DNA from 2 places in the Plantactinospora sp. A48 genome. Region 1 is predicted to be linked to the other one. Evidence: riboswitches for the same ligand, from Rfam matches in the RefSeq annotation. Region 1 holds a riboswitch; the other holds the start of a gene.
The links. A riboswitch is a leader RNA that binds a small molecule or an ion and turns the genes downstream of it on or off. The one in region 1 is predicted to bind thiamine pyrophosphate.
Positions count from the first base shown of each region.

Region 2: linked by a shared signal. The riboswitch ahead of ACXN5W_RS03450 (thiamine phosphate synthase) and the one ahead of ACXN5W_RS12640 (ECF transporter S component) in region 1 are both predicted to bind thiamine pyrophosphate.

Region 1 covers NZ_JBTIXF010000018.1:66,389-81,177, forward strand. The annotation lists gene ACXN5W_RS12615 (acyl-CoA dehydrogenase family protein) at 1-1,153, opposite strand, end outside; gene ACXN5W_RS12620 (DUF6328 family protein) at 1,280-1,810, opposite strand; gene ACXN5W_RS12625 (sugar isomerase domain-containing protein) at 1,913-2,662, opposite strand; gene ACXN5W_RS12630 (AAC(3) family N-acetyltransferase) at 2,659-3,708, opposite strand; gene ACXN5W_RS12635 (alpha/beta fold hydrolase) at 3,705-4,526, opposite strand; TPP riboswitch at 4,704-4,810, shown strand; gene ACXN5W_RS12640 (ECF transporter S component) at 4,884-5,459, shown strand; gene ACXN5W_RS12645 (ABC transporter ATP-binding protein) at 5,463-7,043, shown strand; gene ACXN5W_RS12650 (energy-coupling factor transporter transmembrane component T family protein) at 7,040-7,888, shown strand; gene ACXN5W_RS12655 (LLM class flavin-dependent oxidoreductase) at 8,124-8,975, shown strand; gene ACXN5W_RS12660 (MTH1187 family thiamine-binding protein) at 9,033-9,329, shown strand; gene ACXN5W_RS12665 (pirin family protein) at 9,418-10,194, opposite strand; gene ACXN5W_RS12670 (hypothetical protein) at 10,191-10,340, opposite strand; gene ACXN5W_RS12675 (thioredoxin reductase) at 10,337-10,561, opposite strand; gene ACXN5W_RS12680 (hypothetical protein) at 10,723-11,052, opposite strand; gene ACXN5W_RS12685 (isoprenyl transferase) at 11,336-12,136, opposite strand; gene recO (DNA repair protein RecO) at 12,145-12,990, opposite strand; gene ACXN5W_RS12695 (DUF4097 family beta strand repeat-containing protein) at 13,178-13,981, shown strand; gene era (GTPase Era) at 14,012-14,789, opposite strand, start outside.
Region 2 covers NZ_JBTIXF010000003.1:145,520-160,308, forward strand. The annotation lists gene ACXN5W_RS03390 (DUF1707 SHOCT-like domain-containing protein) at 207-794, shown strand; gene infA (translation initiation factor IF-1) at 1,023-1,244, shown strand; gene rpmJ (50S ribosomal protein L36) at 1,331-1,444, shown strand; gene rpsM (30S ribosomal protein S13) at 1,679-2,059, shown strand; gene rpsK (30S ribosomal protein S11) at 2,114-2,521, shown strand; gene rpsD (30S ribosomal protein S4) at 2,536-3,162, shown strand; gene ACXN5W_RS03420 (DNA-directed RNA polymerase subunit alpha) at 3,379-4,401, shown strand; gene rplQ (50S ribosomal protein L17) at 4,435-4,992, shown strand; gene truA (tRNA pseudouridine(38-40) synthase TruA) at 5,342-6,172, shown strand; gene ACXN5W_RS03435 (class I SAM-dependent methyltransferase) at 6,199-6,804, shown strand; gene ACXN5W_RS03440 (ABC-F family ATP-binding cassette domain-containing protein) at 6,965-8,644, shown strand; gene ACXN5W_RS03445 (aldo/keto reductase) at 8,749-9,693, shown strand; TPP riboswitch at 9,889-9,997, shown strand; gene ACXN5W_RS03450 (thiamine phosphate synthase) at 9,991-10,617, shown strand; gene thiO (glycine oxidase ThiO) at 10,611-11,840, shown strand; gene thiS (sulfur carrier protein ThiS) at 11,831-12,031, shown strand; gene ACXN5W_RS03465 (thiazole synthase) at 12,037-12,810, shown strand; partial or broken gene ACXN5W_RS03470 (thiamine phosphate synthase) at 12,996-13,565, shown strand; gene thiD (bifunctional hydroxymethylpyrimidine kinase/phosphomethylpyrimidine kinase) at 13,814-14,602, shown strand; gene thiC (phosphomethylpyrimidine synthase ThiC) at 14,620-14,789, shown strand, end outside.

The sequences.
Region 1 (14,789 bases):
GGATGTCGTTGCGATCGTCGTCGGCGAGCCGGCAGGACAGGTGCAGCATGGCCTCCATGCCGTACGTGGTGGCGGCCATGAACGCCAGCTTGGTGGCCACCGCCTCGTGCTCACCCACCGGCCGGCCCCACTGCACCCGGTCGTTGGCCCACTGCCGGGCGATGTTCAGCGACCACTTGCCGGCGCCCACGCACATGGCCGGCAGCGACAACCGGCCGGTGTTCAACGTGGTCAGGGCGATCTTCAGACCCTTGCCCTCACCACCGATGACGTTCTCGGCCGGCACGAACACGTCATGGAACCGGGTGAGGCTGTTCTCCAGGCCGCGCAGGCCGAGGAACTCGTTTCGGCGTTCCACCGTGATGCCCGGCGCGTCACCCTCGACGACGAACGCGGTGATCCCACCCCGCCGGCCCTCGCCGGCCGGTACCCGGGCCATCACCACCAGCAGGGTGGCCACGGTCCCGTTGGTGGCCCAGAGCTTGACGCCGTTGAGCCGGTAGCCACGGCCGTCCTCGGTCGGTTCGGCGGTGGTGGCCAGCCGAGCCGGGTCGGAGCCGACATCCGGCTCGGTGAGCAGGAACGCGGACACCTCCCCGCCGGCGAGCCGGGGCAGGTAGCGGCGCTTCTGCTCGTCGGTGCCGAACAGCTTGAGCGGCTGCGGCACCCCGATCGACTGGTGTGCCGACAGCAGCGCCGAGATCGCCGGGCTGGCCGAACCGACCAGCATGAGCGCCCGGCAGTAGTCGAGGTTGGACAGCCCCAGCCCGCCGTACGACGGGTCGATCTTCATGCCGAAGGCGCCGAGCCGGGCCAGCCCCCGGAAGACCTCGTCGGGGATCCGGGCGTCCCGCTCGATCTGCCGGCCGTCCACCTCGGACCGCAGGTATCCGCGCAGCCGGTCCAGGAACCCGGCCGCGGCGGCCGATCGCTCGGGGTCACCGGCGGGCCACGGGTCGATGAGGTCGAGCCGGAAGCGGCCGAGGAAGAGTTCCTTGCCGAAGCTGGGCTTGCCCCACTCGGACTCCCGGGCCGCCTCGGCGACCTGTCGGGCCTCCTTTTCGGAGACCTGGCCCGCCTCGGCGGGCAGCGGTCCGGTCGCGGCCGCGTCGTCCGCGTCGCTCGCCGCGCCGCGGTCCTGGGTCGTGGTCATGGCGGCCTCCCCTACCGAGCTGGTACGACGGTCCCGACAACCGACGTTACTACTCAGTTCTACCCACTGGTAGGTCCCTCGACACCGCTGGTCAGTGCCGGCCGACGGGCCCACCGACCCGCCGGATCAGTCGTCGGCGGCCGACGTCTTTCCCCGAACCGCGCCCTCGTGTTCCTCGTCCGCGAACTCCTCGTCGGCGTCCTCGTCCGCCCAGTGGTGCCGGAAGAGTGGCATCGCGATCCAGAACACGACGAACCACAGGCCCGTGATGCCGGACAGGAGCACCGCGATGGTGCTGTCCAGCAGGAAGTCGGTGATCAGGAAGACCGAGCTGACCATCGCCACGAGCATGAAGACCAGACCCCAGGTGGCCATCCGGTGCGCGTACACCACCAGCTCGGGCTTGCGGCCCTGCCGGAACAGCGCCCGATGGAAGGCCACCGGCGCGATGATCAGCGCGGCGGCGCCGGAGGCGGCCAGCAGGGCGACAATGTAGATGTCCCGCTGGAGGTCCGTGGTCTTGTTGAACTGAGCGCTGAACGGCAACGTCAGCAGGAACGCGAAGAGGATCTGCACGCCCGTCTGGGCGACCCGCAGCTCCTGCAACAGGTCGGCGAAGTTGCGCTGCCAGCGCTCCCGCTCGCTCTCCTTGCTCACCGTCACCTCCGGCCCGCTTCTCCCGCGGTCGACCGCCCGCGTGCTGGATGATCTTTCCCAGCGGACGACCGGGACAAACCCCGACAGCGGGCGGGCCGGCGGTCAGGAACCGCGGCGGATCCGCCCGGCGTACCGCTCCTCCAGCACCCGGTTGTGCTCGTCGCCGCCGGCCATGTTGGCCGAGAGATAGACCGGCGGCGTCTCACCGGCCGCCACCATCCGGCCCACCACCTCCACGACCAGCTGCTGGGCCAGCAGCGCCGCGGTGATCGAGGAGACCGCGCCGACCGTGCCGCCGCCGGGCAGCGGCAGCGCCGCGTCACCGTACGGAGCGCCGTTGTCCAGCACCACGTCGGCGAAATCCGCGAGCTTGCGGCCGGACGGGTGTCGGGACGCCATCCGGGCCGAGTGTTCCGCCGAGGTGATCGCGATCAGCGGATGGCCACGCTCAGTGACCAGCCTGGCAAGCTCGACCACGGCGCCGTTGACCCCGGAGTTGGAGGCGACCACGAAGATGTCCCGGGGATCGAGCGGAACCAACCCGAGCAGCCGGTGTGCCACCGCCGGATCCCGTTCCAGCGTCGGGCCGAGCACGCTGGCCGGCTCCCCGCCGTACAGCACCAGGTCGCGCAGGGCGATCCGGTTGGTCGGCACCAACCCACCGGCCCGACCGGCGATCTCCATGGCCAGCGCCTCGGAGTGCCCGGTGCCGAACGCCTGCACCACGCCACCGGCCCGCAGGGCGGTGTGCAGCAACCCGGCGCCACGCAGCACACCGGCCCGCTGCGCTTGGGAAACCCGGACGATCGTCCCGGTGACCGCATCGAGGTAGCCGTCGGCGTCCAGCGTCATTCCGTCCTCCCCGCCGCCGCGGACTCCGGCCCGGCCGGCCCAGGGTCGCCCGCGGTGGCCGTACCCGTGGCTGGGACGTCGCCGGTCGCGGCCGGGGAGCCGGCGGCGGGCATTGGGCCGCCGGCGGGCATTGGGCCGCCGGCGGGCATTGGGCCGCCGGCGGGCGTTGGGACGGTGTTCCCGGTCAGCCAGCGCACCGCGAAGTCGACGGCGGACCGCTGGTCCAACAGTCGGGCCGTGCCGGAACCCACCGGCCCGACCCGGACCGGGATGGCGGCCTCCAGGTCGGCACCCAACCGGTCGAACACCCCGGAATCCAACGCCACGTCCTCCCACCAGGCCCACCGCCGGCCCCCGTCGGCGGTACGTACGGCGGCGCCCAGCCGCTCCCGTGGTGGATCCGGACGCCGGTACTCGGCCAGGTGCAGCGAGGTGTTCGAGTCATGGCCGACGCCCAGCAGCAGTACCTGCGCCGACCGCTCGTAGAGACGGGCCAGTGGGGAGCCCTCGCCGAGCATGTCGGCCAGTTCGTGCCCGCCGACGATCTCGGCGGCGGCCGGCCCGAGGGCGGCGAACGAGACGTGCGGGTGATCGCTGCGCTGGGCACCGGGCGTGGTGCGGACCAACTCCGCCAGCACGCCCATGTACCGGCTCGGGGTCACCGCCGGATCGAAGCCGGGCATCTCCTCGCGGATGATCCGCCACCAGTTCTCGGGCACCGGCGGGTTCTGCCAGCCGGCGGGGTCGGAGTTCTCCGGCGTGTGCGTCGGCACCACGAGGGTGCCGTCCGGACCGAGCACGTCACGCAGCGCCAGCGCCAGCGCCTGGGGACCGCCGCAGACGAACCCGAGGGCCCGCGTCGAGGCGTGCACCAGCAGCACCGAGCCCGGCCGTACGCCGAGGGCGAGCAGCTGCGCCGCGAGCGTGGCACGGGTGTGCGGCACCGGCTGGACGGCGGCGGCCGGCCCGTACGCGCCGGTCGCCTCGCCACCGCCGACCGCGACCGGTCCGGGCACCCCGGCCGGCTCCGGCGACCCGGTGCTCACCGCGCGCCGGTCCGGGACAGGATGGCCTCGACCAGCGGCTCGGGCGCCTCGTCGGGGATCCAGTGCGACACCCCGGTCAGCTCCACCAGCCGGTAGTCGCCGGTGACGTGCCCGGCGCAGGCCATCGCGGCGGTCCGGCCCACCGCCACGTCGCGGTCGCTCCACACGTACGTCGTGGGCACGGCGACCGGGCCGGCGGCCAGTTCGGACCCGGACATCGCCCGGTACCAGTTCAGCGCCGCGGTCAACGCCGCCCGGTCGCGCATCGGCCGGGCGTACGTCTCGACCCGGTCCCGCCCGACGCCCGCGAGCATCCGGCGCAGCACCGCCGCGTTCAGGGCGAGCAGCACGGTCTCGGCCCGGCCGGGCTGGCGGAACAGCGACATGTACGCCGACCGCGCCTTCTGCCGGCGATCGGTGGCCAGCGCGTGCGTGAACGCCGCCGGATGTGGCACCGAGACCGCGGTGAGGGTACGGACCCGGTCCGGATGCCCGGCGGCGAGGTGCCAGCCGACAATGGCGCCCCAGTCGTGCGCCACCAGGTGTGCCGCCGGCACGTCGAGCGCGTCGAGTACGGCGACGGCGTCGGCCACGCACTCGGAGATCCGGTAGTCGGCCACCGCCGCCGGGCGCGCGCCGGGCGAATAGCCCCGCTGGTCCAGCGCGTACGTGCGCAGCCCCGCCGCCCACAGCCCCGGCGTCACGGCGGCCCACTCGCCGCTGTGCTGCGGGAAGCCGTGCAGCAGCAGTACCGGCTCGCCGTCGGCCGGTCCGCCCGCGTACACGTCGAAGGTCAGACCACGGACGTCGAGACGGATGTCCGGATCGGGGCGCATCGCCGGAGCGTACCTATCGATCGGCCGGACCGCACCGCCGTTCCGGCCCGCCAACGCCCGTCAAACGTTAGGAGGGGACCCTTCCTATACGAAAAGCGATAAGCGGGGGCCCTTCCTTTCCGCGCAGGTCAGGGGGTGCTAGCGTCGATGAGACAACTTCACATCCGACAGGGGAGCGCACAGCGCTGAGAGTGCGGGCCACGGCCCGCAGACCCTCGAACCTGATCTGGGTAATGCCAGCGCAGGGAGTTCGGTCGACCTCCAGCCGCGCCGCGGACCGGGCCAGCCGGTACGCGGCGTGCGTCTTGCCTGGTTCCTACGAACTGGGAGTCAACAATCATGAACAACAACCGGTGGCGCACCGTCGACATCGTGGTCGCCGCGGTCCTCGGCATCGCCTTCGGCGTCGTCTTCTGGGCCTGGGGACTGCTCTGGAACGGTCCGGCCGACGCCATTCCGCTGCCCGGCCGGGCCCTGCTCTACGGCGTCTGGCTGGTCCCGGCGGTGCTCGGCGCGCTGGTGATCCGCAAGCCGGGCGCGGCATTCTTCACCCTCACCGTGGCCGCCCTGGTCTCGGTGGCCCTGGGCTCCAGTTGGGGCTGGACCCTGGTGGTGCAGGGGCCGCTGGAGGCGGCGGCCGGTGAGCTGGCCTTCGCGATCTTCGGCTACCGGGTCTACCGGCTGCCGGTGGCGCTGCTCTCGGGCGCCCTGGCCGGCTTCGCGGCGGCGCTCTACGACGTCTTCGTCTGGTACCCGGACACCGCGTGGGGCAGCTTCCGCATCCCGTACCTCGCCCTCACGGTGGTCAGCTCGGTCGTGATCGCCGGCTTCGGCGGGGCGGCCCTGACCCGGGCGCTGGCCAACACCGGCGTGCTGGACCGGTTCCCCGCCGGCCGGGAACGGGCCACGGTCTGACGGGTGAGCGCGGTCGAACTGCGCGGATTCGGTTGGCGGCACGCCGGCCGCCGGGCCTGGGCGGTACGCGGCGTCGACCTGCGGGTCGAGGCCGGCGAACGGGTGCTGCTGCTCGGTGAGTCCGGAGCGGGCAAGAGCACGCTGCTGGCCGCGATCGCCGGGCTGCTCGCGGCCGATTCCGGCGAGCAGGAGGGCACCGTCCGGATCGACGGCCTCGCCCCGGCGGACGCCCGCGAGCGGGTGGGCATCGTCTTCCAGGATCCGCAGGCCCAGATCGTGCTCGGCCGGGCCGGCGACGACGTCGCGTTCGGGCTGGAGAACCGGGGGGTGCCGGCCCCGGAGATCTGGCCCCGGGTCGTCGAGGTGCTGCGCCGGGTCGGTTTCCCGTACGACCGGGACCGTCCCACCAACGCCCTGTCCGGCGGCGAACAGCAACGGTTGGCCCTGGCCGGCGCGCTCGCCCCGCGCCCGGGTCTGCTGCTGCTGGACGAGCCGACCGCCAACCTCGATCCGGCCGGCGCCGAACTGGTCCGGGGCGCCATCGCGGCGGCACACACCCCGGACACCGCGATGATCCTGGTGGAACACCGGGTCGCCGAGGCGCTGCCGCTGGTCGACCGGGTGGTGGTGCTGGCGGCCGGCGGCGGCGTCCGGGCGGACGGCCCACCCGGGGCGATCTTCGCGGAACACGGCCCGGGGCTGACCACCGCCGGGGTGTGGGTGCCCGGCTACCAGGTACCGGACCGGCGGTCCCGGGGCACCGCCGGGCCGGAGCTGCTGCGCGCGGAGCGGGTCGGGTTGCCGGGCCGGCTGCCTCCGGTCGATACGACCGTCCGGGCCGGTGAGGCGCTGGCGCTGCTGGGTCCGAACGGGGTCGGCAAGTCCACCCTCGCCCTGCTGCTCGGTGGCCTGTTGCGCCCGGGCACCGGCCGGGTGGTGGCGAGCCCGGCCCTGACCGACCGGGACCGTGTCACCGGGGGCCGTTCGCGGCCGGGCCAGGCCGGATCGGGCGACGCCGTCGGCCTGCCCGGGGGCCGTTGGCGGGCACGCCGCGTCGACCGGGACGACGCGGAGCCGCACCGCTGGCGGGCGCCGACGCTGGTCGGCCGGATCGGATCGGTCTTCCAGAACCCCGAGCACCAGTTCGTCACCGGCACGGTCGCCGCCGAACTCGCCGTCGGTCCGCGCCGGATCGGACGTACCGAGGTGCAGGTCCGGACCACCGTGGCCGAGTTGCTCGACCGGCTGCGGCTGGACCGGTTGGCCGGCGCCAACCCGTACACCCTGTCCGGCGGCGAGGCGCGGCGGCTGAGCGTCGCGACCGCCCTGGCCACCGCGCCCCGCCTGCTGGTCTGCGACGAACCGACCTTCGGCCAGGACCGCCGCACCTGGCTGGAACTGGTCGACCTGCTGGCCGAACTACGGGACGCCGGTCACGGCATCGTGACCGTCACCCACGACGCCGACTTCGTCGCGGCGCTGGCCGACCGGTGCGTACCGCTCGGCCCTACCGGTCCCGACCGGCCGACCGCGCCCGCGACGCTGGTCGAGGCAGGTCGGACGGAGCCGGAGGTACGACGATGACCGACGCCGGCTCCCCGATGGCACCGCCGACCCGGCCCGGCCCGGTGCCGGCGCCACTGGCCCGACCCGGCCCGGTGCCGGCGCCGCTGGCCCGGCGTAACCCGGTGGCCAAGCTGGCCGCCGCGCTGCTCTTCTCGGCGGTGCTGGTGGCCAGCCTGGACCCGCTGACCCCGGCCCTTGCCATCGCGATGGAACTGGCGGTGGTGCCGGCGTTCGGACTGCGGTACGCGGAGCTGGCCCGGCGTGGCTGGCCGGTGCTGACCAGCCTCGCCGGGTTGACCCTGACACTCGTGCTGTTCTCCGTCGATCGGTCCGGTGCGGTGCTGGCCCGGCTCGGACCCGTGACGGTGACCACCGGGGTGCTGCTGACCGCGTTCGGTCTCGGGCTGCGGCTGGTCGCGGTGGCGCTGCCCGGCGTGCTGGTCTTCGCCAGTACCGATCCGACCGACCTGGCCGACGCGCTGATCCAGAACACCCGGGCGCCGGCCCGGTTCGCCATCGGCACGCTCGCGGCGTTCCGGCTGGTGCCGCTGCTCGGCGCCGAGTGGCAGACCATCAGCATGGCCCGACGGGCCCGAGGGCTGGACGCCGGCCGGAACCCGGTGGCCCGGGTACGACTCTTCGCCTCCACCGCGTTCGTGCTGCTGGTCGGCGCAATCCGCCGGGGCACCCGGCTGGCGACCGCGATGGACGCCCGGGGCTTCGACAGTGCCACCCCCCGCACGGTGGCCCGGCTGCAGCGGTTCGGACCCGCCGACGTCCTGCTGGTGGCCGGCGCGGCGGCCCTGGCCGGTGCCGCGCTCACGGTGAGCGTGCTGGCCGGAACCTTCCGCCCCCTGCTGTAAGGAAGGGCACCTTGTTATCGCTTCTTGTATAGGAAGGGCCCCCTGTTACCGCCCGTCGCAAGGCGCGGCGCACCGGGCCGAATCTCGGGTGCCGGGGTGGTGGCCGGTGGGCTAGGGTGACGGAACTTCCACGGGTGCTCCCCCGGAATCACGCCGCAGCGCGGGGGGCACAACCGGCCAGGGTCGGTCCGAAGGGGCGGCAGCGATGTCGTACACCCTTCGGAAGGAACAAACCGTGCATTTCGGTCTCGGTCTGCCCATCGACGACCCAACGTCCCTGCTCACCTGGGCCCGGCGTGCCGACGCCGGCCCGTTCCGCACCCTCGGCCTGCTCGACCGGCTGGTCTACCACAACCCCGAACCGATGGTCACGCTCGCGGTCACCGCCGGAGCCACCCAGCGGATCCGGTTGCAGACCGAGGTGCTGCTGGCGCCCCTGCACCGCACCGCACTGCTGGCTAAGCAGGCCGCCACGCTGGACCTGCTCTCCGCCGGTCGCTTCACCCTCGGCATCGGCCTCGGCGGTCGTACCGATGACTACGCCGCGGCCGGGCTGGACGTCCGGCGCCGCGGACGTCGACTGGATGACCAGCTCGCCACCCTGCGCACGCTCTGGGCCGGTGAGCCCCACCCGGCGGCGGGCGCCCCCGTCGGACCCCGGCCGGCCCGGCCGGGCGGCCCCGAGGTGCTGATCGGGGGCTTCGCACCGGCAGCGCTCGCCCGGATCGCCCGCTGGGGCGACGGCTTCCTCGGCGCGGCGCTCCCACCCGCCGGGCTGGACCGGCTGTTCCGGTCCGTGGAACGGTCCTGGACGGTCGCCGGCCGGCCCGGCCGGCCACGGCTGGTCGCGCAGGTCAACGTCGCCATCGGCCCCGACGACGTGGTCGACGCCGCCCGCCGGGCCCTGCTCGCCTACTACCAACCGAATGAGTACGCGGAGCACGCGGCACGGAGCATGCTGAGCACCGCCGACGGTGTCCGGGAGGCGGTCTCGGCAATCGCCGGGACCGGCGCGGACGAACTGATGCTCTACTGCTGGGCCGTCGACCCTGACCAGGTACACCGGCTCGCCGACGTACTGGGCTGAACCAGTGTCCGGGCGGGGTCATCGCGGCGCGGTCGATCGACTGGCAGGATCGACGGCATGCTTATCGCGTTCTCGGTGACTCCGCTCGGTACCGGCGAGTCGGTGGGTGACCTGGTGGCCGAGGCGGTCCGGGTGGTCCGCGAATCCGGCCTGCCGAACTCGACCGACGCCATGTTCACGCTCGTCGAGGGCGAGTGGGACGAGGTGATGGCGGTGGTGAAACGCGCCGTCGACGTGGTGGCCGCGCAGGCGCCCCGGGTGAGCCTGGTGCTCAAGGCCGACGTACGCGACAGCGTCACGGACGCGCTGACCGGCAAGGTGGCCCGGGTGGAGGCACGACTGGCGCAGGACTGAGCGGCCCGCCACCGCCTGACCCGGCCCGCGACCCCCGGCCGTTCAGCCGCGCGGTGCGGCCCTGCCGGCGCCGCGAGGCGTGGCCCGGTCACGCCTCGCCGATGGTCGCGTGCATCTCCCAGACCAGGATCTCGGCGGGTTCGGTGGCCGTCACCCGCTGGCCACCGGACGCGGTGATCCGGGCCCCGTCTCCGGCGGTCAACCCGCCCGCGCCCTCCAGCGTGACCGCTCCGACCGGTACGTACAGGTGCAGGAACGGCGCGTCCGGCAGGGTGACCGTGTCTCCTCGCTGGAGGCGGGCGGCGTGCAGCGCCGCGTACCGGTTCTGGATCCGGATCGCGGCGGCGCCGTCGTGCTCGTCCATCCCGGACGCGACCGGTACGAGGCCACCCCGCAGCAACTCGTCCCCGATCTCCAACTGCTCGTACCCGGGATCGATCCCCGGCTCGTCGGGCAACACCCACATCTGCACGAAGCGGACCGGCTCGGAGTGCGGGGTCGTGTCCGAAACCCGCCAGGCGTCGTTCTTCTCCGAGTGCATGATCCCGGTACCGGCGCTCATCCGCTGGGCCAGGCCGGGGTAGATGACCCCGGTGTGCCCGGTGGAATCCTGGTGTACGAGCGAGCCGCGCAGCACCCAGGTGACGATCTCCATGTCCTCGTGCGGATGGGTCTCGAAGCCGGTACCCGGTCGCACCACGTCGTCGTTGTTCACCAGCAGCAGACCATGGTGGGTGTTGCCCGGGTCGTAGTGTCGGGAGAACGAGAACGAGTGCCGGGAATCCAACCAGGACAGTCGGGTGGCGAACCGGTCGTCGGCCCGCTGTATCGCCACCGACGGCGACAGCGCCATCGCGCCGGTCACGGCGCACCCCCGGCCGCACCTGCCGTGCGATCCCGGAGCACGGCGGCCACGGCCCACTGCCCCGGTACGCCGAGCGACGCGGCCCACTCCCCCGGCGCACCGAGCGGCGCGACCCGGTCCCCTGGTACGCCGAGCGGAGCGGTCACCATGCGGTCCCGGGTTGACCGGCCGCCGGGCTCCAGGCCAGCGCGGGTTCGCCGCCGGCCAGTTCGGCGATCTCCCCGGCCGGCGCGGTGGCGATGTGGTTGAGCTGCGCGCAGTGTTGTTCGGCGATCTCCGCACAGATCTCGGCCACCTGCTCGCAGAGCGGGCTACCCAGATCAGCCGCGTTCAGCCCCATGATCATCTTGTACCGAAGCTCGTCCATAGCCTCCCCCGTCCGCGATGTTCCCCCTCCAGCGATCGTACGGACCGGTCCCGGGCCGGCGGGCCGACCGCCAATTTGATCATGAGAATCAGACCGGGCACGAGGTCAGGAAGGGCCCCTTCCTATACAAAAAGCGATAGGAAGGGGCCCTTCCTTGCTGGTCAGCTGCGCCGGAAGGCGTACCGGCGGCCGGGCCCCGCGGCACGGCCGGGCCCGACGCCGCGGCCCTTGCCGCCGCGTTCCGTCGGTCCGTTCCGCGGCGTACCGGCCGACCGGTCCAGGCCGGCCTCGTCCGCCGCCGTGGAATCGGGCAGCGGTACCGCGATGGGCCCGGTCAGGGCGTCCGCTGCCAGCGCCACGGGGTCGACACGCAGGCCCAGCGGTCCATGGCCGGCATGCGGGTCCAGCGCTGCGGAATCGGCGTGCGGGTCCAGCGCTGCGGAATCGGCGTACGGGTCCGGGCCGTCCGGGGTGGGGCTGGTGGCAGGCATCTGTGCCTCCTTGACGGGTCAGCCGTGCTCGCGAAGCCGATCACGGCAGGCGAAAAGGGACCACCCGGACGGCACGTCGACATCACACGTCGGAAGCTTTACGGGACGCCCGGGTCATCGGCGCGCCACGACGGGGCGGGCCGGACTGGAAAGAGGGGCGTCAGAAGCGCATGCGAGGAAGGTATCCGACCCGCTCGGGGCACGCACCCGATTTACCGCTCGGGGCGTTAAGCGGGCCCCCTGCTATCCGAAAAGCGATAACAGGGGGCCCTTCCTTACGTCGTCAGCTGGGGGCGACCGGGTTCGGCAGCGCGCCGCCGAACCGGCGGTCCCGCTGCGCGTACAGCTCGCAGGCGTACCACAGGTGCCGCCGGTCGAAGTCCGGCCAGAGCGTGTCCAGCACCACCAGCTCGGCGTACGCCGACTGCCAGAGCAGGAAGTTCGACAGCCGCTGCTCGCCGGAGGGGCGCAGGAACAGGTCCACCTCCGGCACCTCCGGGTGGTAGAGGTACCGCGCGATGGTCTTCTCGGTGATTCGGTCCGGATGCAGCCGGCCGGCCGCCACCTCCCGGGCCAGCGCCGCGGCGGCGTCGGCGATCTCGGCCTGACCGCCGTAGTTGACGCAGAACTGGAGGGTGAGCGTCGAGTTGTTCCGGGACATCTCCTCGGCCGTCTGGAGTTCGGAGATGACGCTCTTCCAGAGCCGCCCGGCCCGACCGGACCAGACCACCCGGACGCCGAGGTCGACCAGCTGGTCGCGGCGGCGTCGGATCACGTCCCGGTTGAAGCCCATCAGGAACCGGACCTCGTCCGGCGACCGCCGCCAGTTCTCGGTGGAGAAGGCGTACGCCGACAGGTACGGGATGCCCAGCTCGATCGCGCCCTCGATGGTGTCGAAGAGCGAATGCTCCCCCGCCTCGTGGCCCTTGGTACGCGGCAGCCCGCGCTCCTTGGCCCATCGGCCGTTGCCGTCCATCACCACGGCGACGTGCCGGGGCAGCGCCTCGGTGGGTAGCGCCGGTGGCCGGGCACCGGACGGGTGTGGCGTGGGTGGCACCGGTTCGCGGCGGTCCCGCCGGGTCATACCTCGGATCACGTCGTCGTCCCCCTGCTCGTCTGCCCATCGGCCGGCGGTCGCGGTTCGAACCCCGGCGTCCGCCCACCGGACCCCGGCCCGCCCCGGTCGACCAGCGGCAGCGAGCGTAACCCGCGCTCCAGATGCCATTGCAGATGAGCCGCGACCAGGCCGCTGCACTCCCGGCGTACTCCCGGTTCGGCCGCGTCGGCGACCCGCCAGTCACCGCTGGTGAGCGCGGACATCAGGTCGATGGTGGCCGGGGCCGGGTGGGCCGCGCCGGGCGGCCGGCAGTCCCGGCAGACAGACCCCCCGGCGGGTACGGAGAACGCGCCGTGCCGGCCCGGCGTGCCGCAGACGGCACAGGCGAGCAGCGCGGGCGACCAACCGGCGTGCGCCATCCCGCGCAGCAGGTACGCGTCGAGCACCAGGGTGCTGTCGTGGCTGCCCTCGGCCAGCGCCCGCAGCGCGCCCAGGGTGAGCAGGAACAGCCGCAACGAGGGCTCGCGTTCCACCGGGGTGAGCCGTTCGGCGGTCTCGGCGATGGCGCTGGCCGTCGTGTACCGCGGATAGTCGCCGAGGAACCGCTTGCCGTACAGGTCGATCCCCTCGACCTGGCTGACCGTGTGCAACGGGCTGCCGATGTTGCCCTCGGGATCACCGGCGAGTTGCAGGTCGACGTGACCGAACGGCTCCAGCCGGGCCCCGAACCGGGAACTGGTCCGGCGTACCCCCCGGGCCACGGCCCGCAGCCGGCCGTGCCGGCGGGTCAGCAGCGTGATGATCCGGTCGGACTCGCCGAGCTTCTGCACGCGCAGCACCACCGCGTCGTCGCGGTAGAGCTGGCGGCGGTATCCGGGCACCGCCCCATTCTGCCCGGTCCGGCCCGGCCCGCCGCCCGGTGGGTGTTGCGGGGCGCGTCGTAGCGCGCCGGGTTGCCGGGGCGCGTCGTAGGCGCCGCGACCGGGGGTGATCTCAGGGTTCGATCCGGGGTGGCGCCGTGGAAATCCCGGATGTGACCGACCCCGGGCCGTCCGTAGGGTTCCGGTCATGAGAGTTCCCCGGGTCGCCGTCACCGCCACAGCCCTCACCGGCGTCGCCGCGCTGGCGGCGTTGACCGGGTGCTCCGCGCTGTCCACCGCCTCGGAGAAACGGTTGGACTTCACCCGCACCGAGCCGGCCGCCATCGACACGATCGTGCTGAGCCCCGGTGCCGGGAACGTCGTGATCCACACCGGGTCCGGGACCGGGACGACCATCAAGCGGGTCGTCCGGTACCGCACGAGCGAGCCGAAGGACGCGACGTACAAGGTCGATGGCTCGTCCCTGATCCTCGACACCGACTGCGGACACAACTGCACCGTCTCGTACGACGTGGCCGCTCCAGCGGGCGTGGCCGTGCGGGGCTCGGACTCCAGGCACTCCGGGGACGTCGAGCTGAGCGGGGTCAGCGCGGTCGACCTGGAGGTCGGCTCGGGTAACCTGCGGATCGAGAACGTGAGCGGGGCGGTGCAGGCCCGCACCGGCTCCGGCGACATCTCCGTCACCGGCGTCAAGGGAGAGGTGACCCTGCACGCCGGGTCCGGCAACGTCACCGGCCGCGCCCTGGGCGGCGGGGCGGTCACCGCCGGGACCGGCTCGGGTGACGTCGACCTGACGCTGACCTCGGCCAACTCGGTCCGCGCCAAGGCCGGGTCGGGTTCGGTCACCCTCGCCGTGCCGGCCGGTTCCTACCGGGTACGGACGCAGACCGGATCGGGATCCCGGCACGTCTCGGTCGACGACGACGCCACCGCGACCCTGCTGCTGGATCTCGAAACCGGCAGCGGCGACATCTCGGTGCGGCGGAGCTGACCGCTTCGTCGGGCGGCGCCGGTCGTCGGTTCAGAAGCCCAGCCGGCGGAGCTGCTTCGGATCGCGCTGCCAGTCCTTGGCGACCCGGACGTGCAGGTCGAGATAGACCCGGGTGCCGAGCAACTCCTCGATCTGCCGGCGGGAGCGGGTGCCGACGTCCTTGAGCCGGCTGGCCCGTGCCCCGATCACGATGGCCTTCTGGCTGGGCCGCTCGACGTACACGTCGGCGTAGATCTTCATCAGGTCGCCCTCGGGGATCATCTCCTCGACGATCACCGCGATGGAGTGCGGCAGTTCGTCCCGGACGCCTTCCAGGGCCGCCTCCCGGATCAGCTCGGCGACCAGCACCTGCTCCGGCTCGTCGGTGAGCATGTCGTCCGGGTAGAGCTGCGGGGACCGCGGCAGGTATTTGGTCATCACGTCGACCAGGGTGTCCACCTGGTGCCCGCTGACGGCGCTGACCGGCACCACCTCGGCGAAGTCGCCCAGCTCGCTCACCGCGAGCAACTGTTCGGCCAGCCGGCGCCGGTCCACCAGGTCGGTCTTGGTGACCACGGCCACCACCGTGGCCTTCAACTCGCCGATCTCCTGCGAGATGAACCGGTCACCGCGCCCCACCGGCTCGTCGGCCGGGATGCACAGGCCGATGACGTCGACCTCGCTCCAGGTCTGCCGGACCAGGTCGTTCAGCCGCTCGCCGAGCAGCGTACGCGGCCGGTGCAGGCCGGGGGTGTCCACGAGGACGAGCTGGGAGTCGGCCCGGTGCAGCACGGCCCGGATCACGTGCCGGGTGGTCTGCGGCTTGCTT
Region 2 (14,789 bases), on a different contig from region 1:
GCACCGCGGTCGGCTCCTGGAAGCCCACGACGCGGCCCAGCGGGCTCACGGTCGACCTCCGAAGCCCGTCCCGGGGCACGGCGGGCTCGCGGTCGGCTCCCGGAACCCGTCCCGAGGTCCGGTGGGCTCCGTCGGCTCGCTGGGGCCCGGGCCCGGGACCTCCACGGGCTCGCGGTCGGTGGCATCCCGGTGGCATGCTCGACGGTATGAATCCGCGTGCCGACATGCGCGCCTCGAACGCCGATCGCGAGGCCGTCGCAGAGCAGCTTCGGAGCGCTCTCAACGAGGGTCGGCTCGACCTGCCCGAATACGACGAGCGCCTGCAACGGACGTACGCGGCCAAGACGTACGGCGATCTGGACGGCCTGCTCACCGACCTGCCCGGCACGGTGCCGCCGCAGCGGTCCCAGGTCGCGGCCGCCGGTCCCGGATCGGCGCCGCAGCCGCCCGAGGCCCCGGCCGGCCCGAGCCGCGACGCGCGGTCGGCAGTGACCCGCGGCTGGCTCCTGGCCACCTGGAGCAGCTACCTGAGTGTGGTGGCGATCACCTCGGCGATCTGGCTGGTGACCTGCCTGGCCTCGGGCGAGCGACATTACTTCTGGCCGGTCTGGGTGGCCGGGCCGTGGGGAGCGGTGCTGCTGGTCTCCACGATCACCGGCTTGCTCGGCGGGGCGCCGCACCGGCACTGGGCTGGTCACGGCCACGGTCATCCCGGGCGGCAGGCTCGGGAGGCGGCGCGCAGGGCCCGGTACGCGGCCCGGGACGCCCGCCGCCGATCCCGGGGCCGAGGCTGAACGGGTCACCCGGAGCTAGATCAACTGGACGTGACGAAGCCGACCCGGGGACTCGGTTTGGTGTCGATCCCCGAGCGGCGTACACTGGTTGATCGGCGCACAGCGTCCACTCCGGCATGCCCATCCCGCGCTTCGATGGGTCCCTGGAGCCGCGGCTGGCCCGGACTCCGGTCCGGGAAAGGATGTTGTGAGCCGTCCGGAGAAACCGACGTCAGGACAGCGGAGTACATGCCGAAAAAAGACGGAGCCATCGAGATCGAAGGTCGGGTCATCGAGCCCCTCCCGAACGCGATGTTCCGGGTGGAGTTGGCCAACGGCCACAAGGTGCTGGCCCACATCAGCGGAAAGATGCGGCAGCACTACATCCGCATCCTGCCCGAGGACCGGGTCGTCGTCGAGTTGTCGCCGTACGATCTCACCCGCGGGCGCATCGTCTACCGCTACAAGTAACCGAACCTGACGACGGCCGGGATGTCCCGTGTCCGTCCTCGAAGCCGAAGGCGCACGTCGTCGGCGTCATGGAGAGTAAGGCAACCGTGAAGGTCAAGCCGAGCGTCAAGCGGATCTGCAACAAGTGCCGGGTGATCCGACGGCATGGCCGGGTCATGGTCATCTGCACCGACCCGCGTCACAAGCAGCGCCAGGGCTGACACCAGTCCCAGCCGCAGCAGACCGCAGCACAGAACACAAGCTCGTCCCAGCCACGAGCACCGAGGCGCACTCGTACTCGTTGTCGTGGCTGACCCCCGGTCGGAGGCCGGGGCCCGTTCGGGCAACGGTCGTCGCTGGCCGCGACGCGCATCGCGCGTCCAGGCGAGGATGACCGGAACGGGGTGGGTCGGGCACAGACCTCCGCGACAACACCACGAGGAGTACGCCCACACATGGCACGTCTAGTCGGCGTCGACCTCCCCCGCGAGAAGCGGATGGAGATCGCGCTCACCTACATTTTCGGAATCGGCCGCACCCGCGCGCTGGAGATGCTCACCGCAACCGGCATCTCGGCCGACAAGCGGGCCCGGGACCTGACCGACGAAGAACTGCTGCAGCTGCGGAACCACATCGAGGGCAACTACAAGGTCGAGGGTGACCTGCGCCGCGAGGTCGCCGCGGACATCCGCCGTAAGGTGGAGATCGGCTGCTACGAGGGCATCCGGCACCGCCGGGGACTGCCCGTCCGTGGTCAGCGGACGCGCACCAACGCCCGGACCCGGAAGGGCCCGAAGCGGACGGTCGCCGGCAAGAAGAAGGCCGGCAAGAAGTAATCCCGCCGGACTCGTGCCGGACAGCCGAGATTTTCCATAGGAGCGCACAGACTTATGCCACCGAAGGCTCGCGCCGGAGCCGCCGTCAAGAAGGTTCGGCGCAAGGAACGCAAGAACGTCGCCCACGGGCAGGCGCACATCAAGAGCACCTTCAACAACACCATCGTGTCCATCACGGACCCGACCGGTGCCGTCATCTCCTGGGCCTCCGCTGGCCAGGTGGGCTTCAAGGGCTCCCGCAAGTCGACTCCGTTCGCCGCGCAGCTGGCCGCCGAGGCAGCCGCGCGCCGGGCCATGGAGCACGGCATGCGCAAGGTCGACGTGTTCGTCAAGGGTCCCGGTTCCGGCCGGGAGACCGCCATCCGGTCGCTGCAGGCAGTGGGTCTCGAGGTCGGGCAGATCTCCGACGTGACCCCGCAGCCGCACAACGGGTGCCGTCCGCCGAAGCGTCGTCGGGTCTGAGAGGTTAGGAAGAGATGGCTCGTTACACCGGTGCTGACTGCCGCCGTTGCCGGCGGGAGAAGATGAAGCTGTTCCTCAAGGGCAGCAAGTGCGATGGCCCGAAGTGCCCGTTCGAGTCCCGGCCGTTCCCGCCCGGACAGCACGGCCGCGGTCGGACCAAGGAGACGGAGTACCTGCTCCAGCTTCGTGAGAAGCAGAAGGCCCGCCGTGTCTACGGCGTGCTGGAGAAGCAGTTCCGCGGCTACTACGAGGAGGCCGTGGCCAAGCAGGCCAAGACCGGTGAGGTCCTCCTGCAGATCCTCGAGTCGCGGCTCGACAACGTGGTCTACCGGGCCGGCCTGGCCAAGTCCCGGGACCACGCCCGGCAGCTGGTCAAGCACGGCCACCTGACGGTGAACGGCAAGAAGGTCGACATCCCGTCGTACCGCGTCAAGGAGCACGACATCGTCGAGGTCCGGGCCAAGTCCAAGGAGCTCACCCCGTTCGTCGTGGCGCAGGCGGAGGCCGGTTCCCGGTCGGTGCCGGCCTGGCTGGAAACGATCCCCAGCCAGCTCAAGGTTCTGGTCCACACGCTCCCGGCCCGCCAGGTCATCGACACGCAGGTCCAGGAGCAGTTGATCGTCGAGCTCTACAGCAAGTAACGGTCGCTGGGTGGGGCGGCGGTAACCGCCCCGGCGGTCCGGCTTGATCCCTTCGGGGTCATCGCCGCCCCCACCCAGTGGCACGTCGCGCCGGGACGGGCCGCGGTCATCCCTTCGGGGACCGCTGCCCGCCACGGCCGGCTCGCCGGTCCGCCGGCGACTCGGAAACTGAGTTTGGGCATCAAATAGCGGGTGCCCCGAACGAAAAGAGAAGTCATGCTCATCAGCCAGCGGCCCTCGTTGTCCGAGGAGTCCATCAACGAGACCCGCTCCCGGTTCGCCATCGAGCCGCTTGAGCCGGGATTCGGCTACACCCTGGGGAACTCGCTCCGGCGGACCCTGCTCTCCTCCATCCCGGGCGCGGCGGTCACCTCGATCAAGATCGACGGTGTGCTGCACGAGTTCACCACCATCCCGGGGGTCAAGGAGGACGTGGTCGAGCTCGTCATGAACATCAAGGAGCTGTGCGTCAGCTCCGAGCACGACGAGCCGGTCAGCATGTACCTGCGCAAGCAGGGCCCGGGCGACGTCACCGCCGGTGACATCCAGCCCCCGGCCGGCGTTTCGGTGCACAACCCGGACCTGAAGCTCGCCACCCTGAACGGCAAGGGCCGGCTCGACATGGAGCTGACCGTCGAGCGGGGTCGGGGCTACGTGACCGCCGCGCAGAACAAGCAGGCCGGCGCCGAGATCGGCCGCATCCCGGTCGACTCGATCTACTCGCCGGTGCTCAAGGTGACGTACCGGGTCGAGGCGACCCGTGTCGAGCAGCGCACCGACTTCGACCGCCTGGTCATCGACGTCGAGACCAAGGCGTCGATCGGCCCGCGTACCGCGCTGGCCTCCGCCGGCTCGACCCTGGTCGAGCTGTTCGGCCTGGCCCGCGAGCTGGACGAGACCGCCGAGGGTATCGACATCGGCCCCTCGCCGCAGGACGCCCAGCTGGCCGCGGACCTGGCGCTGCCGATCGAGGAGCTGGACCTGACCGTCCGCTCCTACAACTGCCTCAAGCGCGAGGGCATCAACACCGTTGGTGAGCTCATCGGGCGGACCGAGGCGGACCTCCTCGACATCCGGAACTTCGGTCAGAAGTCGATCGACGAGGTCAAGATGAAGCTCGCCGGGATGGGTCTGGGGCTGAAGGACTCGGCCCCGAACTTCGACCCGGCGCAGGTCGTGGACTCCTTCGGCGAGGCCGACTACGACACCGACGACTACCGCGAGACCGAGCAGCTCTAGTCCGGCTGCCGCCACCACTGAGGAGCACCAACAATGCCCACGCCCACCAAGGGCCCCCGCCTCGGCGGCAGCCCCGCGCACGAGCGGCTGATGCTGGCGAACCTGGCCACCGCGCTGTTCCAGCACGGCAAGATCCAGACCACCGAGACGAAGGCCAAGCGGCTGCGTCCCCTCGCCGAGCAGCTGATCACCAAGGCGAAGCGCGGCGACCTGGCCTCCCGTCGTCGGGTGCTGGCCGTCGTGCGGGACAAGGACGTGGTCTACGCGCTGTTCGACCAGATCGCGCCGCGGTACGCCAACCGGCCCGGCGGCTACACCCGGATCGTGAAGACCGGTCCGCGCAAGGGTGACGCCGCTCCGATGGCGATCATCGAGCTGGTCGAGGAACTGGTCGCCGCGGCGCCCGCGAAGGCGACCAAGAAGGCCACCGCCCGAAAGGCCGCCCAGCAGGACAAGGTCGAGGCGCTCGCTCCCGAGGAGCAGGTGCCGTCGTCGGTCGCGGACCAGGACTCGGAGGCTCCGGAGTCGGTTTCCGGTGACACCGCGGCTGCCCGTGAGGACACCGACGAGGCCGACACCAGCAAGTCCTGAACCATCCCGCATGCGCCGGCGTCGGTTCGGCAGCACGTGACGAGCCGGGCCCGGCACCCTCCACAGGTGCCGGGCCCGCCCCGTTCCCCCCACCAGCCCCCTCCCACCCGGCCCCCCGGACCGGCGCGGCCCTCCCCGGACCGGCGCGGCCCTCCCCGGACCGGCGCGGCCCTCCCCGGACCGACGCGCCCCCCCGGACCGGCGCGGTCCCCCCGACCGGCGCGTTGATCATGAAGTTAGCTGACGAAATCGGCTCGATTTCGTCAGCTAACTTCATGATCAACCGGGGGGAGGGGTGCGCGGGGGAGGGGTGTGGGGAGAGGGGAGAGGGGAGAGGGGAGAGAGTGTGGTGGGCGAGGGGATTCGGGTACGGCTGGATGTGGCGTACGACGGGGCTGACTTCTCCGGATGGGCGGCTCAACCGGGTCGCCGTACCGTCGCCGGTTTGCTCGCGGCGGCGCTGGACCAGTTGCTCGGAGTCGGCGCAGCGACCGGGCTGACCGTGGCCGGCCGGACCGACGCCGGGGTACACGCCAGCGGGCAGGTCTGCCACGTCGACCTCACCGATGCCGCCTGGCGACCGGTGGCCACCACCCTGGTACGCCGGCTCAACGCCGTACTCGCGGCCGACGTCCGGGTGCGGGCGGTGACCGAGGTGCCGGCGGAGTTCGACGCGCGTTTCTCGGCCACCTTCCGTCGGTACGAATACCGGGTCACCGACGCGGAGTTCGGGGCCGAACCGCTGCGCCGGCACGAGGTGCTCGCCTGGCCCCGCCCGCTGGACCTGGCCGCGCTCAACGCCGCCGCCCTGGGCCTGGTCGGCGAGCACGACTACGCCGCGTACTGCCGGCGCAAGGAGCACGCCACCACCGTGCGGGAGCTGACCCGGCTGGACTGGCGGCGCGATCCGGACGGGCTGGTGATCGGTACCGTGCAGGCCGACGCGTTCTGCCAGTCGATGGTGCGCAGCCTGGTCGGCGCGATGCTGGTGGTCGGCGACGGGCGGCGTCCGCCCGAGTGGCCGGCCAGCCTGCTGCGGCGGCGGGAACGGGCCTCCGAGGTGACGGTGGTCCCGGCGCACGGACTCACCCTGGTCGCCGTCGGTTACCCCGACGATCCCACCGAGTACGCCCGGCGGGCCGACGCCACCCGCCGGCTCCGGCTACCGGCCGAAGCCTGAGTACGGATGCTGACAGAATGCCCGACGTGACCGGCGACCATTACTTCACCGCGCAGCCCGGCTCGGCGCCCCGGGAGCGGGATGTCGAGTTCCGGGTGGCGGACCGGGATTACACCCTGACCGCCGCCGCCGGAGTCTTCTCGGCGGACCGGCTCGACCTCGGCACCGCCGTACTGCTGCGCAAGGCCGACCTGCCGGGGCCCGGCGCGGCCGGTCCGTTCCTCGATCTCGGCTGCGGGTACGGCCCGATCAGTTGCGTGCTGGCCAGCAGGGCGACCGCCGCCACGGTGTGGGCGGTGGACGTCAACGAGCGGGCGCGTGAGTTGACCGCCGCCAACGCCGGACGGCTGGGCCTGGCCGACCGGGTCCGGGTGGCCGGCCCGGACGACGTGCCGGCCGGAGTCGAGTTCGCGGAGATCTGGTCGAACCCGCCCATCCACGTCGGCAAGGCCGAGCTGCACGGGCTGCTGCTGCGCTGGCTGTCCCGGCTCGCCCCGGACGGGGTGGCCTGGCTGGTGGTCGGCCGCAACCTGGGCGGCGACTCGTTGCACCGCTGGCTCGTCGAGCGGAACTGGACGGTCGAGCGGCGGGCCAGCCAGAAGGGCTTCCGGGTGCTGCGGGTGAGCCGCTGACCGGCGGGGCCTGGCAGACGGGGACGTCGCTGACCGGCGGGGCCCGGCAGGCCGGCTGCGTCGCTGACCGGCGAGGCCCCTGCTCGGCGACCATCCGGCCGCTCGTGACCGACCGGTAATTGGGTGGGCGTTGCCTGGTTTCCTCAGGCACCATTCCGGCGTGGGCTACATCGACATCGCCGGGGTCGGGCATGTGCTGCCGGACGGTCGGGAGCTGTTCGCCGACGTGTCGTTCCGGGTGGGCGAGGGCGCCAAGGTCGCCCTGGTCGGTCCGAACGGTGCGGGCAAGACCACGCTGCTCCGCATGGTCGCCGGCGATCTGCCGGTGCGGACCGGCACCGTCGCCCGGTCCGGTGGACTCGGCGTGATGCGGCAGTTCATCGGCATGATCGGCGACGACACCACGCTGCGGGACCTGGCGCTGTCGCTCGCCGAGCCGACGCTGCGGACCGCCGGCGAGCGACTGGCCGAAGCCGAACGGACCCTGCACGCGGCCGAGCTGCGCGGTAAGTACAGCACCGCGGCCGGCAAGGCCCAGCTCGGGTACGCGGACGCGCTGGGCGTCTGGGGCGAGGCCGGCGGGTACGACGCCGAGGTGCTGTTCGACACGGTCGCCACGATCGTCCTGGGCCTGCCCTGGGACGCCTGCCGGGACCGTCCGGTGCGGACCCTGTCCGGCGGTCAGCAGAAGCGCTTCGCCCTCGAACTGCTGCTGCGTGGTGCCGACGAGGTGCTGCTGCTGGACGAGCCGGACAACTTCCTCGACGTACCGGGGAAACGCTGGCTGGAGCGGCGGCTGCGCGAGTCGGCCAAGTCGGTGCTGTACGTCTCGCACGACCGGGAGCTGCTGGCCCAGACCAGCGATCGGGTGGTGGCCGTGGAGGGCGGGTCCGCGTGGATCCATCCCGGCAGCTTCGCGAGCTGGCACGAAGCCCGGGTGGCCCGGCACGCCAGGCTGGACGAGCAGCGTAAGCGCTGGGACGAGGAGCACCAGAAGCTGCGTGAGCTGATGCTGATGTACAAGCAGAAGGCCGCGTACAACTCGGACATGGCCTCGCGCTACCAGTCGGCGCAGACCCGGTTGCGCAGGTTCGAGGAGGCCGGGCCGCCGCCCGTACCGCCGAAGGACCAGGACATCCGGATGCGGCTGGCCGGTGGGCGGACCGGCAAGCGCGCGGTGATCTGCGAGCAGCTTGAGCTGGACGGCCTGACGTACCCGTTCGACCTGGAACTCTGGTACGGCGACCGGCTGGCGGTGCTCGGCGCGAACGGGACGGGAAAGTCGCACTTCCTGCGGCTGCTGGCCCGGGGCGGCACCGACCCGGATCCGGCGAACGCGCCGGTCGACGTGGGTCCGGCGCTGGCGCCGGTGGCGCACGACGGGGTGGCCCGACTGGGCGCCCGCGTCCGGTCCGGGCACTTCTCGCAGACCCACGACCGGCCCGAGCTGATGGCGAAGACCCTGGTGGAGGTGCTGTGGCGGGGGGATGACCATCGGGCCGGGATGGATCGGCACGCGGCCATGGCGGCGCTGTCCCGGTACGAGCTGGCCGGCCAGGGCGACCAGCGGTTCGGCTCGCTCTCCGGCGGGCAGCAGGCGCGGTTCCTGGTGCTGCTGCTGGAGCTGTCCGGGGCGACCCTGCTGCTGCTCGACGAGCCCACCGACAACCTGGACCTGGCCTCGGCCGAGGCGCTGGAGGCCGGTCTGCGGGCCTTCGAGGGTACGGTGATCGCGGTCACCCACGACCGTTGGTTCACCCGGTCGTTCGACCGGTTCCTGCTGTTCGCCGGCGACGGCGAGGTGAAGGAGACCACCGAGCCCGTCTGGGACGTGGGATGAGCCGTTCCTGCCCCACCGACCGGGCCCGGTGGCCGGTCACGGTCGTTCCCGGGTGACATCGGTGCCGCACGGGTCGGCGGCATAGGGTTGATCGCGTGACTGAGATGACCTATCGCCGGTTGGGCGACTCGGGCCTCGTGGTGTCCGTGGTCGGCATCGGCTGCAACAACTTCGGCCGGAAGCTCGACGCGGACGGCACCCGGGCCGTGGTGGACGCGGCCCTGGACGCCGGGATCAACTTCTTCGACACCGCCGACATCTACGGCGAGCCGCACGGTGGCTCCGAGGAACAGCTCGGCGCGGCGCTGAAGGGTCGCCGGGACGACGTGGTGGTGGCCACGAAGTTCGGCATGGACATGTCCGGGATGAACGGGCCCGACCACGGTGCCCGGGGCGCCCGCCGGTACGTCGTGCGGGCCGTCGAGGCGTCGCTGCGCCGGCTCGGAACCGACTACATCGACCTCTACCAACTGCACGAGCCCGACCCTGGTACGCCGATCGAGGAGACCCTGGCCGCCCTCGACGACCTGGTGCGGGCCGGGAAGGTCCGCTACCTCGGCAACTCCAACTTCGCCGGTTGGCAGATCGCGGACGCCGACTGGACGGCGCGGTCCGGCGGCTACACCCCGTTCATCAGCGCGCAGAACCACTACAACCTGCTGGAGCGCGGGGTGGAGGCGGAGATCGCGCCGGCCTGCGAGCGGTTCGGGCTCGGTCTGCTGCCGTTCTTCCCGCTGGCCAACGGGCTGCTGACCGGCAAGTACAAGCGGGACGAGGCGCCGCCGGAAGGCAGCCGGCTGGCCGGCGGCGGCCGGTACGCCCAGCGGTTCGCCGCCGCGCCGTGGGACACCATCGAGGCAATCGAGAAGTACGCGGCCGAGCGCGATCTGTCGATGCTCCAGGTAGCGATCGGCGGGTTGGCCGCGCAACCGGCCGTGACCTCCGTGATCGCCGGGGCGACCACACCGGATCAGGTGCGGGCGAACGCCGAGGCCGGCAGCTGGGAGCCGAACGACGACGACCTGACGGCCCTGCGCGACCTTCTCTGACAGACGGTGCACCTCTGACAGACGGCGCACCTCTGACGGCCGGTGCCTTTGGCGGCGGCGGTGTTCTCGACGGCGGTCGGCTGCTGACCGGTGGTGGACGGCGCGGTCCCGGCGGCCCGGTTGCCGGGCACTTCGACGTCCACCCATCGGACGAGGGCTTGGCAGCGGTCGCCGCCGTACCGTACCGTCGGCCAGGAAGAACCCCACGGGAGCCCGGCGCACCGGGCTGAGAGGGGGGCTGCGGCCCCCGACCGTCGAACCTGATCCGGGTAATGCCGGCGCAGGGAGGAGTGGTGCATGCCAGCCCTGGCACGACTGCATCTCGTCACCGACACCCGTCCCGGACGCGACCCACTCGGCGTCGCCCGCGCGGCGCTCGCCGTGGCCGGTCCCCGACTGGCGGTCCAGGTCCGGGTCGAGGACGACATGCCGGACCGGACGGCGTACGAGTTGACCACCGCGCTGGTCGCGGCCTGCGCCGAGGTCGGCGCCACCTGCCTGGTGAACGACCGGCTGCACGTCGCGCTCGCGGCCGGTGCCGCCGGTGGACATGTGGGCGCCCTCGACCTGCCGGTGGCGGCGGCCCGGCGGGTGCTCGGGCCGGCCGCCGTACTCGGCGGCACCGCCCGGGAGCCGGTGGCCGCGCGGGCGGCGGTGGCCGAGGGAGCCTCCTATCTCGGGGTCGGACCGTGCTATCCGACGTCCAGCAAGGACGGCCTGCCGGAACCGCTCGGGCCGGTGGGTCTGCGGGCCGTCGCGGGGTCCGTGGACGTACCGGTGATCGCCATCGGCGGAGTGACCCCGGAACGGGTGCCGGAGCTGGTGGCGGCCGGGGCGTACGGGGTCGCGGTGATCGCTGCGCTCAGCGGTGCCGCCGACCCGGCGCGGGCGACCCGGGACCTGCTGCGGGGACTGCCGTGTTAACAGGGGGCCCTTCCTATACGAAAAGCGATAACAGGGGGCCCTTCCTTTCAGACGTGGCGGTGGTTGGCGGGGGGCCCATCGGGTTGGCCGTCGCGTGGCGCTGCGCCGTTCGGGGACTGCGGGTGACGCTGTACGACCCGGAGCCCGGGTCGGGTGCCTCGGCGGTCGCCGCCGGGATGCTGTCACCGGTCAGCGAGACCACCTTCGGCGAGCGGGACCTGACCCCGCTGCTGGTCGACTCGGCGCGGCGCTGGCCGGCGTTCGCCGCCGAGCTGACGGCGGCCAGCGGCCGGGACATCGGCTACCGGACCGAGGGCACCCTGATCGTGGCGCTCACCGCCGACGACGCCGCCGAGGCCCGACGACTGTGGACGTACCAGCAGGAGTGCGGGCTGCCGCTGCGGCAGTTGCTGCCCGGCCAGCTCCGGGACCGCGAGCCGGGGCTCAGCCCGCGGGTACGGGCCGGGGCGTACGCGCCGGACGACCATCAGGTGGACCCGCGCCGGCTGGTACCCGCGCTGGCCGACGCCGCCCGGGCGGCCGGCGTCACACTGGTCCGGCGACCGGTGGAACGGCTGGCCGAGATACCGGCCGGCACGGTGGTGGTCGCCGCCGGGACCGGTACGGCCGCGCTCACCGGCCTGCCGATCCGCCCGGTGAAGGGCCAGATCCTCCGCCTCCGCGCTCCCACCGGGGCTCAGGGGGTGCTGCGGCATGTGCTGCGCGGCCAGGCCGACGGCCGGTCGGTCTACCTCGTGCCGCGGATCGACGGCGAGGTGGTGGTGGGTGCCACCGTGGAGGAGCGGACCGACCGGACCGTTACGGCGGGGGCGGTCCTGGACCTGCTCCGGGCGGCCACCGAACTGGTGCCGGAACTGGGCGAGTACGAGCTGGTCGAGGCGCGGGCCGCGGTCCGTCCCGGCACGCCGGACAACCTGCCGGTGCTCGGCCCGCTGCCGGACCGCCTCGGCGGCACGGGCGCCGTCGGTCGTCGCCCGGTGTTCGTGGCCGGGGGGCATTACCGGCACGGCATCGTGCTCACCCCGGTGACCGCCGACCTGATCGCCGACGCCCTCACCGGCGAGGACGTGTCGGTTGTGCTGGCGCCGTTCCGGCCGGACCGGTTCGGCACCGAAGCCGGCCGCCGCCCGGCCGAGCCCGCGCTGGGCGTACGCGGTGGACCGGCCCAACCAGTCGAGGAGGGAGCAACCCGATGGAGCTGACCGTGAACGGGACGGCCCGGACGCTGCGGCCGGCCACCACCCTGGCCGAGCTGGTCGGCACGGTCACCACGCTGCCCCGGGGAGTCGCCGCCGCGGTGAACGGTGACGTGGTGCCGCGGGCGCAGTGGCCGGACACGGTGCTGCGTGCCGGCGACCGGGTCGAGGTGCTGACCGCGACCCAGGGCGGGTGACCGGGATGACTGAACTGATCATCGCGGGGCAGCGGTTCACCTCCCGGCTCATTCTCGGCACCGGGGGAGCGAGCAACCTGGAGGTGCTGGGCCGGGCGATCCGGGAGTCCGGTACGGAACTCGTCACGGTCGCACTCCGTCGCGTCGACACCGCCGCCGTGGGCGGCGGGGGGCTGCTCGACCTGCTCACCTCGTGCGGGGTACGGGTGCTGCCCAACACCGCCGGCTGCCGTACCGCGGCCGAGGCGGTCCGGACCGCCCAACTGGCCCGGGAGGCGTTCGACACCACCTGGGTCAAACTGGAGGTGATCGGCGACGAGCGGACGTTGCTGCCCGATGGCGCCGAACTGCTCGCCGCCGCCGAGCGCCTGGTCGCGGACGGGTTCACGGTCCTGCCGTACAGCAACGACGATCCGATACTCGCCCGCCGGCTGGCCGACCTCGGCTGTGCGGCGGTGATGCCGGCCGGTGCTCCCATCGGCTCGGGCCTGGGCATCGCCAACCCGCACCACATCCGGCTGATCCGGCAGAGCGTGTCGGTGCCGGTGATCCTCGACGCGGGCATCGGCACCGCCTCCGACGCGGCCCTGGCGATGGAGCTGGGGTGCGACGGGGTGCTGCTGGCCAGCGCGGTCACCCGGGCCGCCGACCCGGAACGGATGGCCGTGGCGATGCGCCACGCGGTGACGGCGGGGTGGTTGGCCGCCGGGGCCGGCCGGATTCCCCGGCGGTACCACGCGCTCGCCTCCACTCCGGACGAGGGGCGGCCGGACCTGTGACCGGCCGGGATCCCGCGGATGAGCCACCGGTCTTCGCCGGACCCGCCCACTCTGGGCGGTCAGGCTTGAACTCGCCGTGGGCGGGCCCGGCGAAGACCGCCGCTGGTGTTTCCGTCGAAGCCGTCGACTCTGGGCGGTCGGGCTTGATCTCGTCGTGGGCGGATCCGGCCGAGACCGTGGTCGGCGTGCCCTCCGGGCTGCTGGTGCTCACCGACCGTCGGCTGGCCTACCGCCCGCTGCCCGAGGTGATCCGTGCGGCGGTAGACGGCGGGGCCCGGTACGTCGTGCTGCGCGAGCGTGACCTGCCGCGCGCCGAGCGGGCGACGCTGGCCGACGCGCTGCGCCGGATCCTCGCCGAAGTCGGGGGCACCCTGCTGGTGTCCGGGCCGGACCCGCTGGGCGGGGACGCCGTACACCTGACCGCCGCCGGCCCGTACCCGCCGCCCCGGCTGGGGTTGGTGGGCCGGTCCTGTCACGACCGGACCGAGCTGACCCGCCTCAGCACCGAGGACTACGTGACGCTGTCGCCGGTCTTCCCCACCCGCACCAAGCCCGGGTACGGCCCGCCGCTGTGTCCCGACGGACTCGCCGAGCTGATCCGGCACAGCCCCGTCCCGGCCATCGCCCTCGGCGGCATCGAGACCCCCGCCCAGGCAGCCGCGTGCGTCGACGCGGGGGCGGCCGGAGTGGCCGTCCTCGGCGCCATCATGCGGGCCCACGACCCAGCGGAAACGGTCGCCGCCCTGCTGAACGCCCTGGCCCAGCCACCAGCCCCGGTGACGCGAAGCGCCAGCACCCACCCGTCGACCGCCCATCCCCGCCCAGTGAACGCCAACGCCGGGCTAGCGAACGCCCACCCCCGGACGCCGGAGGCCTCCGACAGGACTGCGAACGCCCACGCCCGGACGCTGGATGGCCACGACGGGGCGGCGGCCGACCGTGCCCGGACGCTGGATCGCCACGACGGGGCGGCGGTATCGGCCACCATCGATGGGTTACAGCCGTGACGCCCCAGGCCCTGCTCACGATCGCCGGCTCCGACTCCGGCGCCGGTGCGGGCATCCAGGCTGACCTCAAGACCATCGCCGCGCTCGGCGGGTACGGCACCTCGGTGATCACTGCGGTGACCGCGCAGAACACCCGGGAGGTGACCGCCGTACACGCCGTGCCGGCCGAGGTGGTGGCGGCCCAGCTGGACGCCGTGCTGGCCGATTTCCGGATCCGGGCGGTGAAGACCGGCATGCTGGGCGACGCGCGGATCGCCGAGGTGGTGGCGACCCGGGCCGAGGCGGGTCGGCTGCCCAACCTTGTCGTCGACCCGGTCCTGGTGGCCACCACCGGCGCCCGGCTCGGCGCGGTGGAAACGGTGCGCCGGCTGCTGCCGTACGCGGTGGTGGCGACCCCGAACCGGGCGGAGGCCGAGGCGCTGGTCGGTGGCCCGGTGCGAACCCCCGACGACATGCTGGCGGCGGCCCGGGAGCTGGCGGCCGGCGGACCGGCGGCGGTGGTGGTGACCGGCGGTGACCTGCCGGACGGTACCGAGGCCGTTGACGCGCTCTGGCACGGCGGACGCGGCCGGTTGCTGTCCGCGCCCCGGCTGCCGGGCCGGAACACGCACGGCACCGGCTGCTCGTTCTCCGCCGCGCTCGCCGTCCGGCTCGGGGCCGGGGACGACGTGCCAGCGGCGGTGAGCTTCGCGAAGGAGTACGTCGCCCGTGCCATCGCCGGCGCGGGGGCGTGGGAACTGGGCGGCGGCCACGGCCCGCTCGATCACTTCGGATGGTCCCGATGACGACAGGAGGCAGCAAAATGGAAGCTCGCCGGAAGGTCTATGTGGAGGGGCCACGGCCCGATGTACGGGTGCCGTTCGCGGAGGTCGTGCTCGGTGGGAACGAACCGCCGGTGCGGCTGTACGACACCTCGGGGCCCGGCTCGGAGCCGGTCGTCGGGTTGCCGCCGCTGCGCGGGCCCTGGATCGC